4 regions of the Carboxylicivirga taeanensis genome follow, and region 4 is predicted to be linked to each of the others. Evidence: riboswitches for the same ligand, from Rfam matches in the RefSeq annotation. Region 4 holds a riboswitch; each other region holds the start of a gene.

Region 1 (5,765 bases), on a different contig from region 4:
ATCACCCATTTCTCCTCGTGCGAGATGTCTAAATCGGCCAGTTGCTCTGCAATGGTGCGAAAACTCTCCTGCATAATCAGTGGTCCGGGCGCTCCTTCCTGTTCGTATTTTGAATAGTAGCCGCGCGGGGTAATAAACTTGTTGTTCGACACATAGCTTTGTGAGTTACCAATTACCACAATCGAAAACATATCCACTATCTCCGGGTTAAACTCCCCCAAAGTAGTCAGGGTGATGTGCTCTTCCTCCCGTTCCACCTGACGCAGCACAGCTACTGGTGTCGAGGACGAACGCTCTTCGAGAAACAGTTCCTGCAAGCGATACAGCTGCCAGTAACGTTTCTTGCTGCGCGGATTGTAAAGAACCGTCACAAAATCGCCCATTGCAGCGGCCTTCATCCGCTTCTCAATCAGTTTCCAGGGCGTTAACAAATCCGACAGCGACAGAATCACAAAATCGTGACTCAGGGGCGCCCCCAGTTTGGCTGCCGCGGCCTGAAAAGCAGAAATACCGGGTACCACCTCCACCGGAATAGACGATTGACGCTTATCCGCCATCTCTAAAATCAGCGAAGCCATGCCATAAATACCGGCATCCCCCGAGCTAATAACAGCCACATTCTGACCGGCCTCGGCTTTTTCAAAGGCTATCTTGGCCCTTTCAACTTCCTGCCGCATGCCCGTGTCGATGCACTGCGTTCCTTCCGCCAGGTAGCATTCAATAAACTGGAAATAATATTTGTAGCCAATCACCACATCGGCCGCCTTAATGGCATCGATGGCCGGCTTTAAAAACAGTTCTGGGTTACCCGGGCCTAAACCTATTACTTTTATCGTGCTCATGCTTAATTACTTTTTATTGGTGAGTTACCCAATATTACTTGCTGTTCGTTGCGGATGGTAATGATTGAGAAATACGGTATCCGTCGCTCCGTTAAAACGCGTGCATCTCTGGTAGTAAACTCTTTATCGGTGCCCATGTACTCACCATAGAAGAAGTCCAATTGGTGCTTCTGCAGAAAACCGGCTATCCAGTCTTTGAGTTTCGACACCTTCATAATCACCACCGTTTCGTTGGCACTCACATACTCCCGCAATTGTGTTTCATCTTTTATTTCAGGAACCACCAACACCTTATCGGTTTGCTTACACACCGCCTCACCCGCAAGCGAACCACCAAGTATAAACGCCGGCACTCCCGGAATCATCTCGTAGTGCACCTTCGCCTTTTTGAAATCATCGACCAGATAGGCAAACGTGCTATAGAAGGAGATATCGCCCTCGCTGACCACCGCTACTTTTTTGCCTGATTCAGCTTGCAGAATGCAATCAGCAGCCAATTGACGATACGTTTCATTCACTTCTGACCGGTCGTATTTCATGGCCACTTCAACGGCCCGAAACTTAGAGGAATCAATCTCGAGAGCCCCAAGCACACGCATGGCCATTGAGCTCTTCATCCCCTTTCCATTAGTGGTTTCAGGATAATAGATGACATCCGCTTTTTGCAATGTTTTTAATGCCTTGAGGGTGATCAGCTCCGGATCGCCCGGGCCTAGTGCCACCCCGTATATTGTTCCTTTATTCATTCTTCTGCCTTAATGATGATGATGTCCGCAACAATCGTGTCCGTGATGATGGTGATGCGGCACATAACTCTCCAGTGTCTCCTTATCTACTGCCGTAATTAAGTCCACCTCACCTCTTTCCGCACTTTCCAAACGCTTAATCAGAATCTGTGCTAAATGATCTGAATCGCTTAACAGGGGCGCCACAAACACGTTACGATCAGAATGCTTTTGAGCAAACTCCGCAAATAAAACTTGCGCTTTATCCATATATACACCCGGAAAGAACACATAGGGAACAACAAGGATATTTTTATAGGGTAGCTTTTCGCAGATAGATAAGGCTTCAGGGACCGATGGGTAAGTCATGCGACTGCAGAAGCCATTGATAGCAAACCCATACTTATTGGACTCCTGCACCATGCGAGTTAACCGGGCTAAATCGCCATTGGCAGCTATTTTAGAAGCGCCAACTCCCAAGCCGAACAATAAGGTATCCTTCGGCTCAACCTTATTACCGTGTAAGGCTTTCTCAATCAAATCGTTTGACAAGTGCAACATATCCTCGCAATCGCCTATGTAATGGGCCATTTTAATGGAGACATTGTATTTGGCCTGCAACTGATACAGAATACAAGGAATATCCTTTTGAATGTGCACACCGGTAAACAAGAAAACCGGAACCGCTACTATCTCTGTAACCCCTTTTTGGGTCAGGCGCTTTACCCCTTCTTCGAAATCGGGTTCCGATAGTTCCAGAAAACCGGCTTCCACTTCATAATCGGGCAGCAGTGTCGCTACCTGGCGTGTGTAGTTCAGAAAGGCCTCTTCGCCTCGTTTAACACGGGTACCATGACCGCAGATTAAAACTCCTTTTTTAGACATGTGATATTTCTTGAGGTTTAATAGATTGTATTATGGGTTTTAATTGATTGGAGAAATTCACCACCTCACCAATAACCATGAGCGCTGGTGGCATAAACCCTCTATCCGCCATCGCCTCGCCAATGGTTTCCAGGGTGGCAGTCAGCATCTCCTGCTGAGGATAGGTCCCCCAACGAATCAGAGCCACCGGTGTTTCATTTTTCTTACCCCCGATGATTAGTTCATTGGCAATGCGTTGGGCATTACTTACCCCCATGTACACCACCAGGGTATCCGATGCTTTAGCGAGCGCCTGCCAATCCACCGAGTTCTTCCCTTTAGCCGGATGACCAGTCACGAACGTAACCGATGAGGCCACATGACGAGCCGTTACCGGAATGCCCATATAGGCAGGCACCGCCACACCAGAGGTAATTCCAGGTACCACTTCATAATCAATGCCGTTTTCAATGAGCGTTAATATCTCCTCAACGCCCCGGCCAAAAACAAACGGATCGCCACCTTTCAGACGGACGATGTTTTGGCCTTTGCCGGCATAATGCACCAACAATTCATTTAGGTCGTCTTGCGGATAAGTATGTTTGTCCTTCATCTTGCCAACATAGAGCCGTTCGCACGAAGCCGAACAATACTCCAGCAATTCTTTGTTCACCAGGTAATCGTACAGCACCACATCGGCCTGCTTAAGCAACTTAACGGCTTTTACGCTGACCAGGTCAGCATCGCCCGGGCCGGCACCAACCAGCCATACTTTCCCATATTTAGGATTCATTCTATTGAGTTAAGATTAATCTTGTTATTTTCAATCTGATGGATGAGTTCATCAATGAGACTATTCATCTCATCCTGATACTCTTGATTACCCGTTTCAAGCATCAACTTTCGCTTCTCACCAATCAACGCTACTTGTTCAGGCGTAATAGATGATAATTTAGACATGAAATACCTGCGCAAACGGGCCGACAAAGCAGGTGAAATTCCTTCCGTGGTAATTCCCACATTCAAATGCCCCACCTGACAGCTGGCCGGGATAATAAAATCGCCCTTGTCAGCGCCATCCACACTATTTGCTAAAACATTGTGGCTTTGAGCTTCTGAAATAATTTGTTGATTAACTGTTTGGTTATTGGTAGCGGCAAACACCAGGAAAAAGCCAACGACATCATCGTTTTGATAGCATCGGCTCCTATGCTTCATCCTGTTGTTGTTAACCAACTTCTGCAAAACCGGTGTTAATTCTTTGGAAATAACAGTTACGGCAGCACCGGCAGCAAGTAATTTGTTCACTTTTCGTTGTGCAACTTTACCGCCACCAACAACTAAACAAGCTTTATTTTTTATTTGGATATGAATCGGATAAAATTGCATGCTAATATTCTTTTAAAGCATCCAAAACACAGATCAACAATGCCCTGTTATCCTGATTCAACGAGTTATACAGATGTATCTTCATAGCGCCTTTAAACGCCCCGGAATGAAAGTGAAATGCATAAAAAAACATTCAGCACACTTCGACAATATACTTCTGCCAAAATGGTTAGTAACCATTCTGCAACAGTAAGTTGCCTTACGTACCTGCACTTTTTAGTGCCTTAAATATTGAATTGCTTTTTTATTCATGTATCAAACTTTTAAACCCGAAAGCTTTGATTAATAATCATTTGTTACATGGCAGGTTTTCTGACTTACTCCCTCCTGATTGCGCCTTCCCATTTCGTTAAACTGAAACAGTGACCTTTTGCAATGGAGTTAACAGAGCTTACAGCTGCGGGTACAGCTCCGGAATTACACCGGATTCCCTCTTTCCGTCAAAGTCCGAATAGGTTGACCTTGACTCACCATTTATGGCCACAAATGTAATACAATTTTGCAATCGCCAAACGAGTGACGACATTTTTCTTTAATGAATGATGTACGGCCTCAATTGCGTATATTTGCATTTTTGATAATGATTCTAACAGCCAACCAGTGCGTCAGTCCTGGTTCGAAAAGACCGAAAAGATGCTAAGCGAAAAAGATACAATTTGCGCCATATCAACCGCCCAGGGAATGGGTGCCATTGCAGTTATCCGTTTATCAGGCAATCAATCAATCGCTGTTTGCGAACAGCTGTTCAAACCAGCTAAAGCCGGAAAGAAATTGTCGGAACAAAAGGCCAACACCATTCATTTTGGCAGCATAACTGATGGCGATAAAGACATTGACGAGGTATTGGTTAGCGTTTTTAAAGCACCGCATTCTTTTACCGGTGAAGACATTATTGAAATAGCCTGCCATGGTGCTCCTTATATCCAGCAACAAATTCTTCAACTTCTTACCAGACATGGTGCCCGGCTCGCTACTGCCGGTGAGTTTACCCAACGTGCATTTATCAACGGTAAAATGGACCTGTCACAAGCTGAAGCAGTGGCTGATTTGATTGCTTCACGCAGCGAAGCAGCCCGCCGGGTGGCCCTGCAGCAGATGCGCGGTGGTTTCTCCAGTGAGCTGATTAACCTGCGTATGCATCTTCTCAACTTCATTTCTTTAATAGAACTAGAACTGGATTTTAGTGAAGAGGATGTGGAGTTTGCCAACCGTAGCGAACTCACCAAGTTGGTGAATGAGATTGAGGCTGTATTAAAAAAACTGGTGAACTCATTCTCGCTGGGTAATGCCATCAAAAATGGGATTCCTGTGGCTATAGTGGGACATACCAATGCGGGCAAATCCACCTTGTTAAATACCCTGTTGCAGGAAGAGCGTGCCATCGTTTCGGACATACACGGTACTACACGCGATGTGATTGAGGATACCATCAACATTGAAGGCATCAGCTTCCGCTTTATTGACACAGCCGGTATACGCGCCACTATAGATGAGATTGAGAACCTGGGCATAGAACGTACCTATGACAAAATCACTAAAGCTACCATCATCTTGCTGATGCTGGATGTGAACGACCCGGATGAGAAAATTCACGATGCCATCACTGATGTAAAACAGCGCATGGATGAGCATCAGCAGCTTATAGTGGTAATCAATAAAACCGATTTAGCCAATGAAGGCGTTCAGGAGCGTTTCCAAAAGAGCAGTTTCAAAGAGCTGTCGGGTACCGATGCCATTGTGCCCATCTCGGCCAAACAACAATTAAATATTGATGCCTTAACTGCTGCACTGCTTAAAACTGTTAACCTCTCAGCCATCGATAACGACGAGGTGATTGTTACCAATGTGCGCCATTACGAGGCTCTGCAAAAATCACACGAAGCCATCCTGCGTGTAGTCGATGGCCTGCAAACAGGTATCTCCGGCGATTTCCTGGCCCAGGATA
Region 2 (5,765 bases), on a different contig from region 4:
TATTAATAGCGCTGTTACTGTGTTCAACTACGTTGTTCTCGCAAAACCTGAGCCAATGGGCCGAAAAGCTAAATGCTTCAGAAACAATATTGGATCCGAACAATAAGCGATTTGTTCTGCAGGAGTTGAACAGCCAATTACAGGCTGTTTGGAAATCAGATGCAGAACTTAACGAGCTGATCCGACATACCGATAATTTGCATGTATCAAAGTCGACTGATAACAAGATTGTGGTGGCGGCTTTCGGAGCAACTACTTACAATGGTGTTTATCAATTAGAGTGGTTGGTGAACTATCGTAATACCACCTGGTCGTTTAGTGATGAAGTCAATGTGCCTGCTAATAAAGGGAATAACGTGCTTTCTTTGGAATTTACCAACCAAGGGGAGGATATTTATGGCGTTCTAATCAAATATGGAAAGAAGGTACTGGTTAATGCAGAAGATATCATCACCAAATGTTTGTTTGAAGAACTGCTGCAGCAAACAGATGATGCACGTAAGGATTCTGTCAATCAGGTTCTCCAAAGACGACTTCAGCGCCTCTGGTCTGATAAAAACTTCTTTCAGAACGATTTTGCGCAGTTGAAGAGGATGAGAACGCTTCATTCAGATGATGGAAAGGTTAAAGTATGTACCTACAACATCCCCAAAGACAATTTTAAGCAGGAATTTTATGGGGCTGTTATCGTTAAGGAGGACGACATTAATGTGTTACCGTTGACCGATGCGTCTGAAAAAATCCGTTCGCCGGAACGTGCAGTTCTTTCAAACAAAAAATGGTACGGGGCGCTTTACCTCGATTTAGTTGAAACAAAAAGTGATGATAAAACATTTTACACCTTAATTGGCTATAAAGGCCACGATGAATTCATAAAAACCAGGGTGTTAGATGTTCTAACCATCCAAAGCGGGCGGGCTCGTTTTGGGGCACCAGTTTTTAAAATCGATCGTTTTTCTCGTAACAGGGTTATCTTTGAGTATTCGGCCAAAACCACCATGATGCTTCGTTATGACGCCAATGAAAAGCTCATTGTGTTTGATAACCTGGCCCCAGCGGACCCGATGTTTGCAGGTGTTTCCCAGTATTACGGACCCGATTTTTCTTACAATGCATTTAAATTCAACAAAGGAGTTTGGGTGTTGAAAAAAGACATTGACCTGCGTAACCCCAAGAAATAAGGCTTGATAACCACAATTAACAAAACATTAGCATGAATGATTTTCAATATCAGGTGGAGCAATTTGCCGACCTGCGCATATTACGATACAGAATCCCGGGTTTTGAACAGCTGCCACTTAAGCAAAAACAGTATATCTATTACCTCTCACAAGCGGCGCTGGCAGGGCGCGATATTATTTGGGATCAGAATAATGAATACAATTTGTGGCTCAGAAAATGCTTAGATACCCTATATCAGACAGTGGATCCGGCCGATGCTGCCTATGAGGATTTAACCGTGTTTTACAAGCGTGTTTTGTTTTCAAACGGCTTGCATCACCATTACAGTACCACAAAGCTAAAGCCTTCGTTCACCGCTCAAAAGCTCAAAGCCTGGATACAAAACCTTTCTGAGGAGCAGCTAAAGCAGCTGAATTGTAACTCCTGCGAGGCCCTTTTTGAGCGTATGGAAATGCTGCTTTTTAATGAGCAGTACATGGCTAAGCGGGTCTGTCAGGACGAACATCAGGACATTGTAGTTGCTTCGGCCAATAATTTCTATAAAGAGGTCACTCAGAAAGAGGCAGAGCAGTTTTACAGCCAACAGATTGATAAGGAAGATAAGCAGCCTGTTTCATACGGACTCAATTCGCGTTTAGTAAAGCAGGATGGTGAGCTTAAAGAGGAAAAATGGTGCATTGGAGGTATGTACTCACAAGCCTTGCAGCAAATTGTGTATTGGTTGCAACAGGCCGCCGGGGTATGTGAAAATGCGCAACAAAAAATAGTCATTCATCACCTGTGCGAATATTATCAATCAGGCGATCTTAGCATGTTTGATGCCTATAGCATTGAATGGCTAAAGGAGCAGGAGGGACAAGTTGACTTCATCAACGGGTTTATAGAAGTGTATGGTGACCCTTTGGGCTTTAAAGCAACCTGGGAGAGTCTGGTTAATATTATTGATCAACCTGAAACCGATAAGGCATCGGTTATCAGTGCTAATGCGCAGTGGTTCGAAGATCATTCGCCAGTAATGGAAGAACATCGCAAAGCGAAAGTTACTGGTGTAAGCATGAAGGTCATAAACGCCATTATGTTGGGAGGCGATTGCTACCCGGCTTCGCCACTCGGCATTAACCTGCCAAATGCGGAATGGATGAGGGAAGTTCATGGATCAAAGTCTGTGTCCTTAAACAACATCAGTGAGGCCTATGAGATGGCTTCATTAACATCAGGTGTAATTGAAGAGTTTGCCTGCACCCCTGAGGAGCTGAGTTTGCATAAAAAGTATGGAGCGCTGGCCGATCACCTCCATACGCATCTGCACGAATGTGTGGGCCATGGCTCGGGCAGGCTGGAGCAGGGTGTTCGCTCCGATGATTTAAAGGCTTACAGTTCGGTAATTGAAGAAGCCAGAGCCGATTTATTTGGTCTTTACTTTATGGCGGATCCTAAAATGCTGGAACTTAATTTAGTGCCGCACATGGATGTGGCTAAAGCGCAGTACAATTCTTACATACGGAATGGTTTAATGGTTCAGCTGGCCCGAATTAGTGAAGGCGCCAATATTGAGCAAACCCACATGCGCAACCGCCAGTTAATTGCCAGCTGGGTTTTCGAACAAGGAAGTGCCAGCGGTGTGATAGAGAAGGTTACCCGCGAAAATAAAACCTATTACAAAATTAACGACTACGAGCAGTTGCGTCAGTTATTTGGAGCCTTACTCAAGGAGGTGCAGCGCATCAAATCGCAGGGCGATTATGAGGCCGCTCGCCAACTGGTCGAAAGCTATGGCGTTAAGGTGAACCCCGACATCCATCAGGAAGTCCTTGTGCGTTATGGGCAACTTAATGTAGCTCCATATGCCGGTTTTATCAACCCAAAGCTGGAGCCGGTTACGGATGCCTCCGGGCAAATAGTGGATGTAAAGGTATCCTATAAAGAGGGTTTTATTGAGCAGATGTTGAGGTATAACCGGGAATATAGCACAATTCAGGCTTAACAAAGCTCTGCCGAGTGAAGCAGCTTTGAGAGTATTTAACATCCAAAGCTTAACACTTGTCGGCATAAAACATTACTTTTGCAGTATAATACAGAAAGGGAATCAGGTTAAACGCCTGAGCTGTTCCCGCAGCCGTAGTCTGTGCCTGTTGCAGGAACTTTGTTTCGATAACCACTGTTCATTAGAATCGGGAAGGGGAGACAAAGAAAGAGAGCCGGAAAACCTGTCTGATTATGCATTTTATTCATAGATCTTTCGGAGAAAAAGAGATGATTAGACTTATAACTTCATTCGTATTTGCAAGTGTTTTACTGATGGCGTGTCAAAACCGGCCATCAAACCGTAGCAATCAATCTTCAAATGTACAGCCCGACAGTACTTATACACCCAGGCACGCCAAGGGCTTTACTATTAATTATTTCGATGGTTATTCGCAAATAGTTATGAATGATCCATGGGGGGATAGCAGCAAGTCTGAAACGCTTGTTCTGGTTTCTGATACCACAAAGCTGGAGGCAGTGAAAAAGGCGAACGATCTGGTACTGGTGCAGCCGGTTAATAAATGGATCGCCTTGTCGTCAACCATGGTGAATTATGCCAATAGCCTCGAAATGAAGCAGACGATCAAAGGGGTGGCGGAGCCTCAGTACATTGCCGATGCCTATATTCAACAAGGCATTGCCGAAGGTACTATTAAGGACGTAGGCCTGGCTGTGGCGCCCGATGTGGAGGTGATGGTGAATATGGAACCTGACTTTATGATGGTTTCCCCGTTTAAGGACAATCACTTTAATGCTGTCAAAGCTGCAGGAGTTCCGGTAATTACCAATGCCGATTACCTCGAACACACACCATTGGGCCGTGCCGAGTGGCTGGTTTTTGTGGGAGAACTCTTGGGTAAGGGCAATAAAGCCAAGCGCTTGTTTGCTGATATAGAAACAGCTTATCTGGATGTGAAAGAAAAAGTGGCGCAGCTAAATGAAAAGCCATCCATCTTTACAGGTCATATTTATCAGGGCATATGGCACACGCCAGCGGGAGAGAGTTACATGGCTAACTTTTTCAAGGATGCGGGCTGTAACTATATCTATCGTGAAACAAAGGGGACCGGCTCTTTATCTCTCGACTATGAAACCATTATCGAGAAAGCCGAAGATACTGATTACTGGGTATTGATTATTAACCATCCCACCGATGTAACTTACACCGAGATAGCCCGAATTGACAACCGCTATACAGATTTTTCGGCTTATAAAAACAAAAAAATAATAGTAACCAATTCCTCACAATCTCAGTACTTTGAGAAAGGATTATTGCAACCGCACATCGTCCTTAAGGACTTGGTACACGCTGTTCATCCTGCATTTTCACCAAAGTATCAGCCGGCCTATTTTCAATTGATAAGTAAAGAATAATTATGGAAGAGCAACGAATAAAGTGGTTTTTGGGATTTGCATTGTTGGTTATTTCGTTGGTGCTATTCTTTTTAATAAACATTGGTTTTGGTTCCGTATCTATTCCGCTCGAAGATATTGTGCGCATTATACTGGGGGAAGAGGCCTCTCGTACGGCCTACGCATCCATCATCCTGAAATCGCGTTTACCACAAACCATAACCGCCATTTTAGCAGGAGCCGGATTGGCGGTGGGAGGCTTACAGATGCAAACCCTGTTTCGAAACCCCTTGGCCGGACCATCTATTCTGGGCATCAGCAGTGGTGCAGGACTTGGTGTAGCGCTGGTGGTATTGTTTGCAGGAAATATTTTGGGAGTCACCATTAGCGGTTATGGTTTGTTTGGACACCTGACCGTGGTAGGAGCTGCTTTCTTAGGGGCCTTTCTAATTCTTTTGCTCATCGTATTTTTTGCCCGTGCCTTGCGCGATAATACCATTCTGCTTATTGTTGGCATTATGGTAGGCTATGCCGCTTCGGCCATCATTGGCGTGATGAAATTTTACAGCCCCAAAGAGGATGTACATGCTTACGTTATCTGGGGCTTAGGCAGTTTTGCCAATGTGAGCTGGGAGCATTTATTAATTCTTATTCCGGTGGTCATTTTTGGCTTAGTAATGAGCCTTCTGCTCGTTAAACCACTAAATGTTCTGTTGTTAGGCGAGAACTATGCGGAGAATTTGGGCATTAACATCAAGAATACCCGTTTAGCTATTTTGTTGTGCACCGGCTTATTAACCGCAGCCATCACCGCGTTTTGCGGGCCCATTGCTTTTTTGGGGCTGGCTGTTCCGCATTTGACGAAAGGCCTGTTTCGCACCAGTGATCAAAAGGTGCTGCTGCCGGCAGTGATACTGGCTGGTGCTGTATTGGCACTGTTTTGTAACTTTATAGCCCGGCTACCCGGCTTTGACGGCGCCCTGCCAATTAATGTGGTGACGGGTCTTATCGGTGCCCCTATTGTGATATCAGTGATTATTAAACGACGAAAGATGAACGCCAATGGATAGTAATGTGCTTTTACAATCGCATGATTTAGCTGTTGGCTACAAGGGCAACAGCGATAAAGAGACGGTGCTGCATCAGCACATAAACGTGCAGTTGCATCGCGGGGAGTTTGCCTGTTTGCTGGGACCCAATGGTGC
Region 3 (5,765 bases), on a different contig from region 4:
ATACGGAGCAGAATTTTTGAGAAGGAAGCTGCTCCATTATCGCTTTTGCTTCACAGTCAAAGTCATTGTTTACATCCAGATCCAGCTGCCCGTAACAGATGCCTTTTTCCACTTTGGGCGTTGTATGTCTAATTAGCCATATTTCCATTGCGAATTACTTTATAAAGGGAAATGTTATTTCACTGGCCTGATAGGTGAACAAGGCCAGTAAGGACAGGTATACCATCATTTCGGATACCTGCTGAATGGTTCCAAGGCAGTCTCCGGTGTATCCACCAATCCATTTTTTAAAGTACTGTTCAAGCAAAACCTTAACGATAAAAGCAGGTAATACCACCAGTATTGCCAACCAATCGACAAAAAGAATTAAAGATAAGGACGCAATGCCAACAGCAATCATCAAATCAGTACTTTGGAGTGATTTAGTAATTGGTTTTGACTTGCTCAACTCATCATCCCTTACGTAGTTTAATGAGTGCATCGTCCATACAGCCATAGCACGGCTGAGCATGTGGCCAGCTATTAAAACCTGCACCATTTTTGACGGTGGAATCTCATTGAGTGTTGTAAATTTCAAAAGTAACGCCAGTAAAATCCCAATAGCTCCATAGGCACCCACCCTGGAATCCTTCATGATATCAAGGATTTTTCCTTTTGTCCAGCCACCACCAAAGGCATCGCATACATCAGCTAGGCCATCTTCATGGAACGCACCGGTAAGCAGTATCGAGGTAATCATCGACAACATAACGGCTACTGCTTGTGGCAGAATCAATGCCGATAGGTAGAATACTAATCCGCTAATTCCGCCAACCACCAGGCCCACCAGCGGCAGGTAGCGGTTGCACTTGTTTAAATTCTCTTGTGAAAATGCAACCTTAAACGGCACAGGTATGCGGGTGAAAAAGCCAAAGGCAGTGAGCAGCAGGCTGAGTTGTTGTTTCATGTATTTTGGTTTATTAGGAAATGCCAGGAATAAAAATATGCTATTAGCCAATAGCCATCAGCTAATAGCTTGATTTATTTACTCTTTATTACTGACACCGGCATCGTCGAAGCTACTCATTTCGTTCATAAAGTTAACTGCCGACTGAATAATTGGATACACCACAGCGGAACCGGTTCCTTCTCCCAGGCGCAAATCTAAATGAAGAATGGGCTCGGCTTTCAGATGTTCTAACATGAGTTTGTGTCCTTGTTCGTTTGATTTGTGCGCAAACAGGCAGTAATCTATTACTTTGGGGTTGATTGCGTGTGCCGCAATAAGCGCTGATGTAGCGATAAATCCATCTGAAATTACCAGCATATTAAGTTCAGCCGCCTTAAGGATAGCTCCGCAAATGGTAGCAATTTCATAGCCCCCAAATGTTGCTAATATTTCAATTGGGTCGGTAATAGCCTCGTGCAGAGTAAGAGCTTTGTCGATGACATTGGCTTTGTGCGCGATGCCTTCGGGGCTAAGTCCAGTGCCCGCTCCAGTTGCTTCGGTGGCTGAGTAGCCCGCATATTTACACAGAAGCGCGGTAGCAGCCGTAGTATTGCCTATTCCCATTTCTCCAAACCCTACAATATTGGTGCCTTCTTCATGGAGTTGTTGCATAAGCCTGGCTCCATTTTGCATGGCTAGGCTGCACTCGTCAATTGTCATTGCTGGCTCAACCGCAAAATTACGGGTGCCTTTTCGGACTTTGAGGTCTAGTAATTGATTGTTGGTATCGAAGTCGTAATTTACACCGGTGTCTGCCACTAATAGCTGGATATTATTTTGTTTGCAGAACACATTGATGGCTGCACCGCCGTTCAAAAAATTCATCACCATCTGAAAGGTTACTTCCTGAGGGTAAGGGCTTACCTGTTCTTGTGTAATGCCATGGTCCGCCGCACAAACTAGAATGGTGGGTTTTGAAAGTTGGGGACTGGTTGTTTGTTGCACTCTACATACCTTAAAGGCTATTTTTTCGAGCATGCCCAAAGCACCAACTGGCTTTGTTTTAAGATTGATTTTGCGTTGAATTTCTTCATCCTTGGCAGATGAAACTGACTTGATTTGTAGCTCCTGCATTGTTGAAATTTATTAGTTTAACAAGCTTCAGGAGGATCGATGAAAACATAGTCCACACATAAATGGCCATCTATTTCACTTTACCCCGAAGTATTTCATGTTAAGGCAGGTCTTCTGGCTTACCTCAGTTTTGTCGCCTTCCCATCCAATTAACTTGGATAGTGGTTATCAACAGAACCTGCTTTTAAAAAGCAAGAGGCTTACAGCTACGGGGATAGCTCCGGAATTTATAATCTTATAGCACCGGATTCCCATTTTAAGCATGAGCACCTTAACAATTGCAAAAGTATAAAATTATCACTCAGGAATATTGGAAAGTCGAGTTAATATCTTTTGCTGGGGTGTTATGGAGTGAGTCAGGTTGATACTTTTTATGCATTATTAGACTCATAATAAGGTACACTAGTTATTCATTGGAATAACAAATTTATTCACCTTCTTTTAAACCGAAGGTAAGGCTGGCCTAATGGCTGATCTTGTTTTTATAAATAGTTTACTAGAGTGCTAGTAAAGACCTTGTGACTTATGGTGGGACCTTTTGTAAAAATGAAATTGGATGGTTAGGGGTAAGGTCGTTCTCAGCTGTCTTTAAACTATAACCAATTTTACTATCTATGATGAAATTATTAACTGTTTTGATGTTGGGGCTCATTTCTTTTTGTGCAAAAGCACAAACTAACACATCGTGGCAATTTGACGCTGAAGCAGGCATCTATTCGTCACCTGTAATTCTTTTGGAAACTCTTTATTTTGGAGATAATGCCAATTACTTATATGCGCTCAATAAGCAGACAGGGCAGCTCAATTGGAAAATTAAATTAGCTGGCAGTATTAAATCAAAACTCTGTGTATATAACAATTGGCTTATTGTATATGATGGTAGTGGCACAGTTTCGGCTATTCATAGCCAGACAGGACGCCGTATCTGGACGTTTTCGACAGAAGGAGAGAGCTGTGTTGACCAATGGGATTATTACAACTCATCGCCTGTGGTAGTCAATCATATGGTGTATGTTGGCAGTGGCGATAATCATGTTTATGCCATTGATGCTGTCAGCGGCCAATTAAAATGGAAATATAAAACAGGTGGTGTTGTGCACGCATCACCTGTTGTGCACGATAATAAAGTGCTGATTGGGAGTTTTGATGGTTATTTTTATGCTTTAGACGCCGTTAGCGGGAGTTTGGTTTGGCGGTTTAAGACTGTAGGTGACAGATATTTCCCCAACGGAGCTATTCAAAAAGCCGCTTGTATCTATCGCGATAAAGTAATTTTTGGTAGTCGGGATTTTAATATTTATGCGTTGGACATTGAAACAGGACGTGGCCATTGGAACTATAAAGAACGAGGGAGCTGGATCATTGCAACGCCCTTAGTCGTAAATGACCGATTGTATTTTGGTACCTCTGATACGCATCGTTTTTATTGTTTTCAGGCTAATAGTGGAGAGATTTTATGGGAAAAGGCTTTGAATATGCGCGTGTATTCAACAGCACTAGCAAAGAATGAGCGGATATATTTCGGTTGTTTCAATGGTAAAGTTTATGGTTTGTCAGCTGAGTCGGGGCAGAAGGTGTTTGAATTTCAAACAAAAGCCAGTTTGCAAAACTATGCATCTCTTTTTAAGTCGGAGACACAATTTGCAGATGGCGTTGAGCTGTATGGTGACGATGGAGAAGAGATTGAAAAGCAGTTATTGAACCTGGGTGCTTTTTTATCGACTCCTCTTATTGATAATGGAATGCTGTATATTGGTGATGCCAATGGTCATTTTTATGGCATTGAGTTAAAGGATTATTGAACTATTTTATAAACTGTACCAAGGCAAACCACTTTTGGTCGTCGTAAAAGATACGATTAATGGGCAGTTTACTTTGAGCCGATAAGTTTTCGATCATTTCAAGCGAATACTTAAAAGAATTCTCAGTGTGAATGCTTTCACCTTTGCTTAACTCAATGCACTCTTTTAAATATGGAGAGGTGATTATTATTTCGTCCTGGGCAATCAGATGCATCTCAACGCGACTTTTTGCAGCATTAAAGAAAGCCTTGTGTTCAAAATCGGCGGGTTGAATATTGGAGTTCAGCAAGGCATTGCAGGCACGTAAGATGTTTTTATTAAAAGCTTCTGTTATGCGTTGGCTATCGTTGTACGCAAGTTCGAGAATAGCAGAATCCTTAACCAGGTCGAGACCTAATATCAGTTGGTCGCCCGGATTCATTATCTGCTGCAGGTTTTTCAACAGCGCCTCGGCCTTGTGAAGTTCAAAATTGCCAACGGTGCTGCCAAAGAAGCAGATAATTCGTGGGCGTTCATTTGGCAGTGTATTTAGCCAGGTAAAATCAGTAGCGATGCCCTGAACTTTTATGTTTGGGAATGCATCATTTAAGGTATTTTTTGATTGGCGAATAGAGGAGTCGCTCACATCAATTGGGAAATAGTGAATGTGGCTATGCCTCTCTTGAGGAATGGTCTCCAGCACTAATGAAATTTTGGAGCTGTCGCCACTTCCAAGCTCAATTATGTTTACATGACTTAAGTGGGCAAATAGTTCTTTCCGGTACTTCTTAAGTATTGATTTTTCTGCTTTAGTAAGGTAATACTCGGGGAGTTGAGTTATCCAATTAAATAGTTGAGAACCATATCGATCGTAAAAAAATTTACTGGAAACATACTTTTGTTCGGCGGTTAATCCCTGTATTAATTCTTGCCTTAGTGTCTGCTTATACTCTTGTTTGCCTCCGTTAGTGTACTGGTTTTCAGAGGTGTTTAATAGTTTATTTTTATTATTAATAAGCTTATCCGGCATAGAATTGAACTGGTTTTGGAGTTCAAATACGGGTATTTATTGAGAATTGTCAATATCAAAGCAAAGAATCATTGGTAATTTTTTCATTTTACCAGCTGCTATCGTATATATATTCTTTTTTGGGTCTGTTAGCATCGATAACAGAAACGTGAATATGTTTCTTTGGAAATAATGACTTGAGTTGGTGATGCATTATTCTTGAGGGCATGGCATCCGTTGAGAAATTATTCAGATAATGATAAGTGGCTCTTAGTTGGATGGAGTCATTATTAACATCGAGTATAAAGTAATCTATCAGAGAACCTCTGTTAAACCGAATGTTGTCAATCACTTCGATGATCGGACCAATATCATATTCTGCTGTTTCCTTGCTTAAATGGAGGGTATTTCCCTGGGGACTTCGAACACATTTAGAGGAAACTTCTTCATAGTCTGAAAGCTTATTGATAAATTCATTATACTGAATCAGGAAGCCATCATCACTATGGTAATGAAATTTTTTGGATTCATCCCTGTATACCTTATCCACCATGTGTTTAGGTGGGTGAGGACGCAGAACTCTAACAGCCAATGAGTCGCCTAGCTCTAAATCATGGCCCATAACATAGTCGATCTTGTCAAAGTAGCTTACTCCCTTATGCTGGTAGTAATACTTTAGCGTATATATTTCATACTGACCGTCTTTGTAAGTGCTTTCGCCATAGACTTTGCCCGATTCCACTGAGTAAAACACCAATACATAGTAGTAAAGGTAAATGACTATAAGGTTGGTGATGAGCAGCAGTGAGATAACTAGGGCTCTGGTTATCCCAGATGACTGCTGCTTTTGTTTTTCATTTGATTGCAATAGCATAGGTAAGGTATGGAAAGATCTACTCCATGTTTTTAAACA
Region 4 (5,765 bases):
CTTCTTCATTCTCCGCTTAATCAGTCGATAGCTTAGCACCAAAGCGGTAACACTTACAACCGTGCCGCCCACCGACAAAAGAATTATCCAGGTTTGTCGAAGCCACTCTAACTTGGCAAACCATCCGAACCTGAAAGTATGCAAGCCTTGATACAGCCACCATTGCCATTTCGATACATCATTGATTACCTTCTCCAGCTTACCTGTTTGAGCATCTACAATTAATCGCGTTTGAAAAGCATCATCCAGTTTAATTTCATAACCGGCTGTTGCTGCCATATGCTTCTTATTTCTTACGATTGTTGAATAATCTTCTACAAAACGAATACTATACAGCACATCGGGTAAGCGACTTTGCAGGAAAGAATGTAAACAACTTTCACTTAATGGCTGCAAAACCAAAATCTGCTGCCCTTTCACCATAAAGCATTCAGGGGTTTGAAGGGTATTGGTATATACTTCGTAAAAACAGCGTTCCATCTGTTTTCGGCAAACAATGCGTTTAACAGAGCTTTCTGCCTTATGCTTCAAAACTTCGTTAAAACCGGTTCCAACCTCATCAACGGTTAACTCATCAGCATTCCACAAGCGATAATAATCAATGGGCTGTTCCTTTGAAAAAAGCCATGAAGGTAAATCGGCAAGCGACATCAGACCACTCAGGATGAAGGTAAACACAAACACCCCAAAAACAAGTCCACTTAAATGGTGCCATCGTAAGACGGCTTTTTTATATGGACTTACGTCAAGAGCACGAGTTTTACGTTTACGCTTAAATCGAACCAAACCAGCCACAACACCTGACACGCATACAAAACAACCAATACAACTCAGCCAGAAAACCACATCGACCCACAAGAGAGCGTTTAATCGCAACTGCTTAAAATACAACCAGTGCGGAATAGCGCCAATACGGGCCATCCAACGTGAGAAACGTGTAGTTTCCTGCACTATTTGACCATTCGTTCCCGATACATAAACCTCAGAATTAAACTCATCATCAAGCCAGTATTTATGTATTGTAAAATGCGCCTTATAATGCGACCACGGAATCCAAGAATCGTAATCAGTCAGGAATTCGCGTTTCTTAACAGGAGAGGAGTAAACGGCTTGTATCAACTGTGCGCTTCCATTTTCATCGATGCTATCGATGGGTGTTAAGGTAGCTGCATCAAACATTTGCGCGGTCTTACCTGGCAAGCGATAAACAGGCTTATCATTAAACATCTCCAGCGTAAGAGAAGAACTTGGATGCCCTTCAATAGCAGAAACAGGTGACAAAATACTGTCCTTCAGCGAAAGCGCTTTTTGTTTTTGAAAGTAAGCCTGCGTTTTAGGTTTGGGAAAGGAGTGGTAAATCATCACCACTCCTGATATAAACCACATTACAAAAAGCAGACTCATTACGAATCCGGTCCAGCGATGAACCGAAAACATGAATCGTTTAAGCAATTTAATCATCTACTTAAAAATTAATACTCATTGAAGCTTCGAACGAACGCCCCATACCAGGTACATACTGAGCGCTATATACTGTATTATCGAAGTAATACTCATCAGCAATATTATTCGCATTCAAACGCAATGTGACATTATCCAAAGTATAAGCTACTGTAGCATCGCTCACCCAATAGGCCGGCAACACAATGGCATTTGAGGCATTTGTAAAAACGTCATCGGTATAACGGGTGCCACCTCCAATGCTCAGATTTTTCAACAACCCACTTTGTACCGTGTAGTTGGCCCATGCAAAAAATTGATTTTCCGGCGTATGCGTCAATGCATTGCCTTCGTAACTGTAATCGCTCATATAAGGATTATTGGCAAAAGCTCTGTAGCGCGTCTCGTTATAACTGTATCCGGCATTAACAGACATGCCTTTGAATGGATAAGCAATAACATCCAATTCAAAACCTTTCGAATCAACAGCTCCAACTTGTCCATAAACTTGTTTACCTGCTTCGGTTTTTTCCAAATATTGTACAATACTCTCCTTCAGGATATAATACGAACTCGCATTCACATTTAATCGCGCACCCAACTCCCATTTAATACCTCCTTCTAGCTGATAACCTTGTTGCGGCTCATATACCTCTTCGCCTTCTTCAGGCTGAAACTCTTCTCCATTTTTATCTATATAGATATAGTTGGAGTTAAACACACTACGATAAGGCTTAAAGAAGCTAGATGCAGAAGCATAAATAGACAAATCCTCATAAGGCAAATACACCAATCCGGCACGATAAGAAAATGCTTTATTGGTAATGGACTGCTCCGGGCTATCCGGATTAAACTCATAATCGAGTCCATTGGTAACGGTTGCTCGTTGATAGTTATACTTATATAAATCAAAACGACCACCTAACATCGCCTTCAATTGCGGCATGACATCAATAACATCCTGAAAATATAAGCCATGTGAGGCATCACTCATTACGCGAGCACCTGAAAATTTAGTTTTCAAATAGCCTTGATTTAAAACAGGATCAACCACCGAAACTTTAGCAAACAGTCCGTCACCATATACATCCTGCCCCACATTATAGCCTGTGTAGCTCACACGGTCGAGATAAAGCAATGAATAGCCGCCAACAAAAGAATGCTTTAAGCCTCCTGTAGTAAACTCGTGATACACATCGGCATTGTACTGCAAGGTTTTTGTTTTGTGCGAAAAACGCAGTGGAAAAGTTCGTTGCAACGAATCCAGACAGATGTACTTTTTATTGTCTCCACTTAGGTAGTAATGATCGTAAATGGACTCATTTGAGGTCAGATAACTCAACTCTTCTGTGGAGAAATAGTCGATGTCATCATCATTATAGGAGATACCTGTTACCAAACGGGTGACTGCACCAAAAGTGTGCTCCCATGCAAGTGCAATGTTATAATTAGTATGCGTCAAATAATCGGATGGATCGTTATAGCGCTGCTCACGTTTAAAACCAGCCGGCAGATCACCAATCTCATATACTTGCTTATTGGTTGTTGCATCAAAAATATCATTCGTAACCGCAGGCATACCTGCTTCTGTCGCATAAAAATCATCATTGGCTCCGGCCTTGAACTTAATTACATTGTTATCGTTGAGCTGCCAGTCAAGAGCCAGATAAGCATTGGCTGTATTAGTTTTGTTATCGCGCCATCCGTCACTATCAGCATAACCGGCATCAAAACGGTAGGTTAAGGGTGAAGCAATAGCCCCACCTGCACCAAGATTCATGCGCTTTTTGTTCCATGCTCCATACCCAACACGCGCATTGCCCGTTGTTTCTTCAGTAGGCTGCTTACGCACAATATTTAAAATACCGCCTACAGCTGAGTGGCCGTACACTACTGATGCAGGCCCTTTTAAAAACTCGATGCTCTCAACAGCAGTAAGACTAGTAACCGGGGCACTGCTCGACCAGTTCATTCGCTCATCTCGGGCGCCATCAACCATAATTACAGGCTGCCCGAAACCTCTGAAACGGAAGGTTTGAAAACCACCGTAATTAATTGTTGGCCGTACACCTGTAGTGTATCGTAAAGCTTCATTCAGATTATTTACCGCACGTTCTTCTATCTGTTTGTGATTAACAGTAGACACAGTAATTGGAATGTGCTTTAAGGGCTCCATTGTTTTTAATGCAGTCGGATGTTTCTCAAACACCACATCAGCCTCGATGTCAATCGATTTAATAAGAAAAGTGTCCTTGTGGATGGTTTGTGAAAAAGCACAAACGGCACTCAACGCCAATAAAATGGCGAAAGAAATTCGTTTCATTCTAATTTTGTCTTTTAAGTTGTTTATAAATCTTTAAAGACAATATTCACGTTGGAAAAAAATGTATGAATAGCCTGGCTATCATCTCGCTTTTATCCCGAAAGCAAAGAATACTGTCGTGCAAACAGGCAGGTCTTCTGGCTCACCCCGTTTCAAATGGCCTTCCCATCAGTGCGCCTGACAGTGGCTGAAGCATTTGAAACCTAAATGGGGCTTACAGCTGCGGGTACAGCTCCGGATTTACACCGGATTCCCTTTTCATTACAGCGGCCGTTGTGGCTTTTGTAAACCTAAATGCGCCGCAAAAATATGGTTTTATATTAATTCTCTATCCGTTTTTAACATTTTTTGTTTAACCTTTCATGCTACGTGATGAACATTATGTTTTCACTCAAATCTTCCCCATCTTTTCCCTTTTTCCTATCTTGCCATCAAAAAACAGACCATGCACGACGATTTAAAACAAGCGCTTGAAGTATTGCGAAACGGTGGAATCATTCTTTACCCAACCGACACCATATGGGGCATAGGCTGCGATGCCACCAATGCTGATGCCGTAAAAAGAATTTATGACTTGAAGCAACGTGCCGACTCAAAAAGCATGCTGGTGCTTCTGGATAGCACTGCAAAACTGGCTGGTTATGTAAATGATATTCCGGAAGTAGCTTATGACATGGCTGAGCTGACTACCAAACCATTGACCATCATTTACGACGATGCCAAAAACCTGGCACCTAACCTGCTGGGCGAAGATGGAAGCGTGGGCATTCGCATCACGGAGGAAGAATTTTCTAAGCAGCTGTGTGTAAGGTTCAAAAAACCGATTATCTCCACGTCAGCGAATATAAGCGGTGAACCATCGCCACAGAATTTTGCTCAGGTGAGTGACGCCGTTAAAACGGGTGTGGATTACATCGTTAAGTTCAGACAGGAGGAAACTGCTAATCCGGCACCATCGAGCATTATTAAACTCGCTAAAGACGGACAAGTAACAATTATCAGAGAATAATGGGCTATTAGCTCTAAGCTTTATTACATGAACGAAACAACATTTTATCATAGCACGCCCATACAAATCCGCTTTAACGACATTGACGGTTTAGGACATGTTAATAACTCCACGATACAGGAGTATTTTGATTTGGGACGAATGCACTACATGCAGGATGTGCTATCCGGTCAAATCTTTAAAGGAGACGAAACGCTTATCGTTGCGAATATTAATACCGATTTTTTATCTCCAATTTATTTGAAGAATAAAATGGAGGTTAAAACGGCCATTACACGCCTGGGTACCAAGAGTCTGAACATGGTTCAGCAGGTGATAAACTCCGACTCTAAAGAGGTCAAAGCCATTTGTAAGTCGGTAATGGTGGCGTTTCATAAAATCAACGAAAATGCAATCGAACTCAAAGCAGAATGGCGTGAAGCAATCAGCAAACACGAAAAAACAACATTCTAATCGCCCAGTCGCTTAGATTAATCCATCGGGGAGGTCAAAAACGACTTCCCTTTTTTCATCGTCGATACCCGCAATAAAATGATCGACAATTGGGATTAAGATTTCCTCTCCATCGTGCTCCAGCTCAAACAGGGGATTTTTTGAAATTTCACGAATGGCAACAATCTCACCAATGTAACCATAACCAACGGCCTGACATTGATAGCCAACCAGTTGATAAGCTGAGAACGGAGCTTCCTCCTCTTCTGCTTCAGTCTCTTGCTTTGGCATATAAACAGGCGCATCAATAACCTTCAAAGCAGCCTGATCGTTAGCTAATTGCTCCAACTTAACCAACACATCTGTTTGGTTCTTTTCGCGTGCTTCTTCCAGGTAAAATGGAACTAACCCACCATCCAGCTCTAAAAAAAGAAATTCGCTATCCAGATCTTCTATAGAAAACTCACTGAACAGGCGCACTACAACTTCTCCGGCTATGCCATGTGTTTTAACAATAACGCCAATCTGACGGCAGGTATGTTTCTCTATCATCGGAATAAT

Evidence for each region. A riboswitch is a leader RNA that binds a small molecule or an ion and turns the genes downstream of it on or off. The one in region 4 is predicted to bind cobalamin.
Region 1: linked by a shared signal. The riboswitch ahead of ACSX1H_RS08460 (precorrin-2 dehydrogenase/sirohydrochlorin ferrochelatase family protein) and the one ahead of ACSX1H_RS01950 (TonB-dependent receptor) in region 4 are both predicted to bind cobalamin.
Region 2: linked by a shared signal. The riboswitch ahead of ACSX1H_RS08925 (ABC transporter substrate-binding protein) and the one ahead of ACSX1H_RS01950 (TonB-dependent receptor) in region 4 are both predicted to bind cobalamin.
Region 3: linked by a shared signal. The riboswitch ahead of cobT (nicotinate-nucleotide--dimethylbenzimidazole phosphoribosyltransferase) and the one ahead of ACSX1H_RS01950 (TonB-dependent receptor) in region 4 are both predicted to bind cobalamin.

Annotation. Positions count from the first base shown of each region.
Region 1 covers NZ_JBPUSJ010000004.1:318,838-324,602, reverse strand. The annotation lists gene cobJ (precorrin-3B C(17)-methyltransferase) at 1-842, opposite strand, end outside; gene cobI (precorrin-2 C(20)-methyltransferase) at 845-1,588, opposite strand; gene ACSX1H_RS08470 (sirohydrochlorin chelatase) at 1,598-2,452, opposite strand; gene cobA (uroporphyrinogen-III C-methyltransferase) at 2,445-3,224, opposite strand; gene ACSX1H_RS08460 (precorrin-2 dehydrogenase/sirohydrochlorin ferrochelatase family protein) at 3,221-3,820, opposite strand; cobalamin riboswitch at 4,106-4,310, opposite strand; gene mnmE (tRNA uridine-5-carboxymethylaminomethyl(34) synthesis GTPase MnmE) at 4,421-5,765, shown strand, end outside.
Region 2 covers NZ_JBPUSJ010000004.1:444,018-449,782, forward strand. The annotation lists gene ACSX1H_RS08915 (hypothetical protein) at 1-1,181, shown strand, start outside; gene ACSX1H_RS08920 (dipeptidyl-peptidase 3 family protein) at 1,214-3,166, shown strand; cobalamin riboswitch at 3,217-3,411, shown strand; gene ACSX1H_RS08925 (ABC transporter substrate-binding protein) at 3,436-4,581, shown strand; gene ACSX1H_RS08930 (iron chelate uptake ABC transporter family permease subunit) at 4,584-5,630, shown strand; gene ACSX1H_RS08935 (ABC transporter ATP-binding protein) at 5,623-5,765, shown strand, end outside.
Region 3 covers NZ_JBPUSJ010000004.1:90,655-96,419, forward strand. The annotation lists gene cobC (alpha-ribazole phosphatase) at 1-148, opposite strand, end outside; gene ACSX1H_RS07700 (adenosylcobinamide-GDP ribazoletransferase) at 155-946, opposite strand; gene cobT (nicotinate-nucleotide--dimethylbenzimidazole phosphoribosyltransferase) at 1,025-2,062, opposite strand; cobalamin riboswitch at 2,150-2,351, opposite strand; gene ACSX1H_RS07710 (beta-alanine-activating enzyme beta-propeller domain-containing protein) at 2,677-3,864, shown strand; gene egtD (L-histidine N(alpha)-methyltransferase) at 3,866-4,873, opposite strand; gene ACSX1H_RS07720 (hypothetical protein) at 4,962-5,726, opposite strand; gene ACSX1H_RS07725 (YkgJ family cysteine cluster protein) at 5,746-5,765, opposite strand, start outside.
Region 4 covers NZ_JBPUSJ010000001.1:443,096-448,860, forward strand. The annotation lists gene ACSX1H_RS01945 (PepSY domain-containing protein) at 1-1,461, opposite strand, end outside; gene ACSX1H_RS01950 (TonB-dependent receptor) at 1,466-3,763, opposite strand; cobalamin riboswitch at 3,874-4,072, opposite strand; gene ACSX1H_RS01955 (L-threonylcarbamoyladenylate synthase) at 4,209-4,772, shown strand; gene ACSX1H_RS01960 (acyl-CoA thioesterase) at 4,800-5,225, shown strand; gene rimM (ribosome maturation factor RimM) at 5,238-5,756, opposite strand.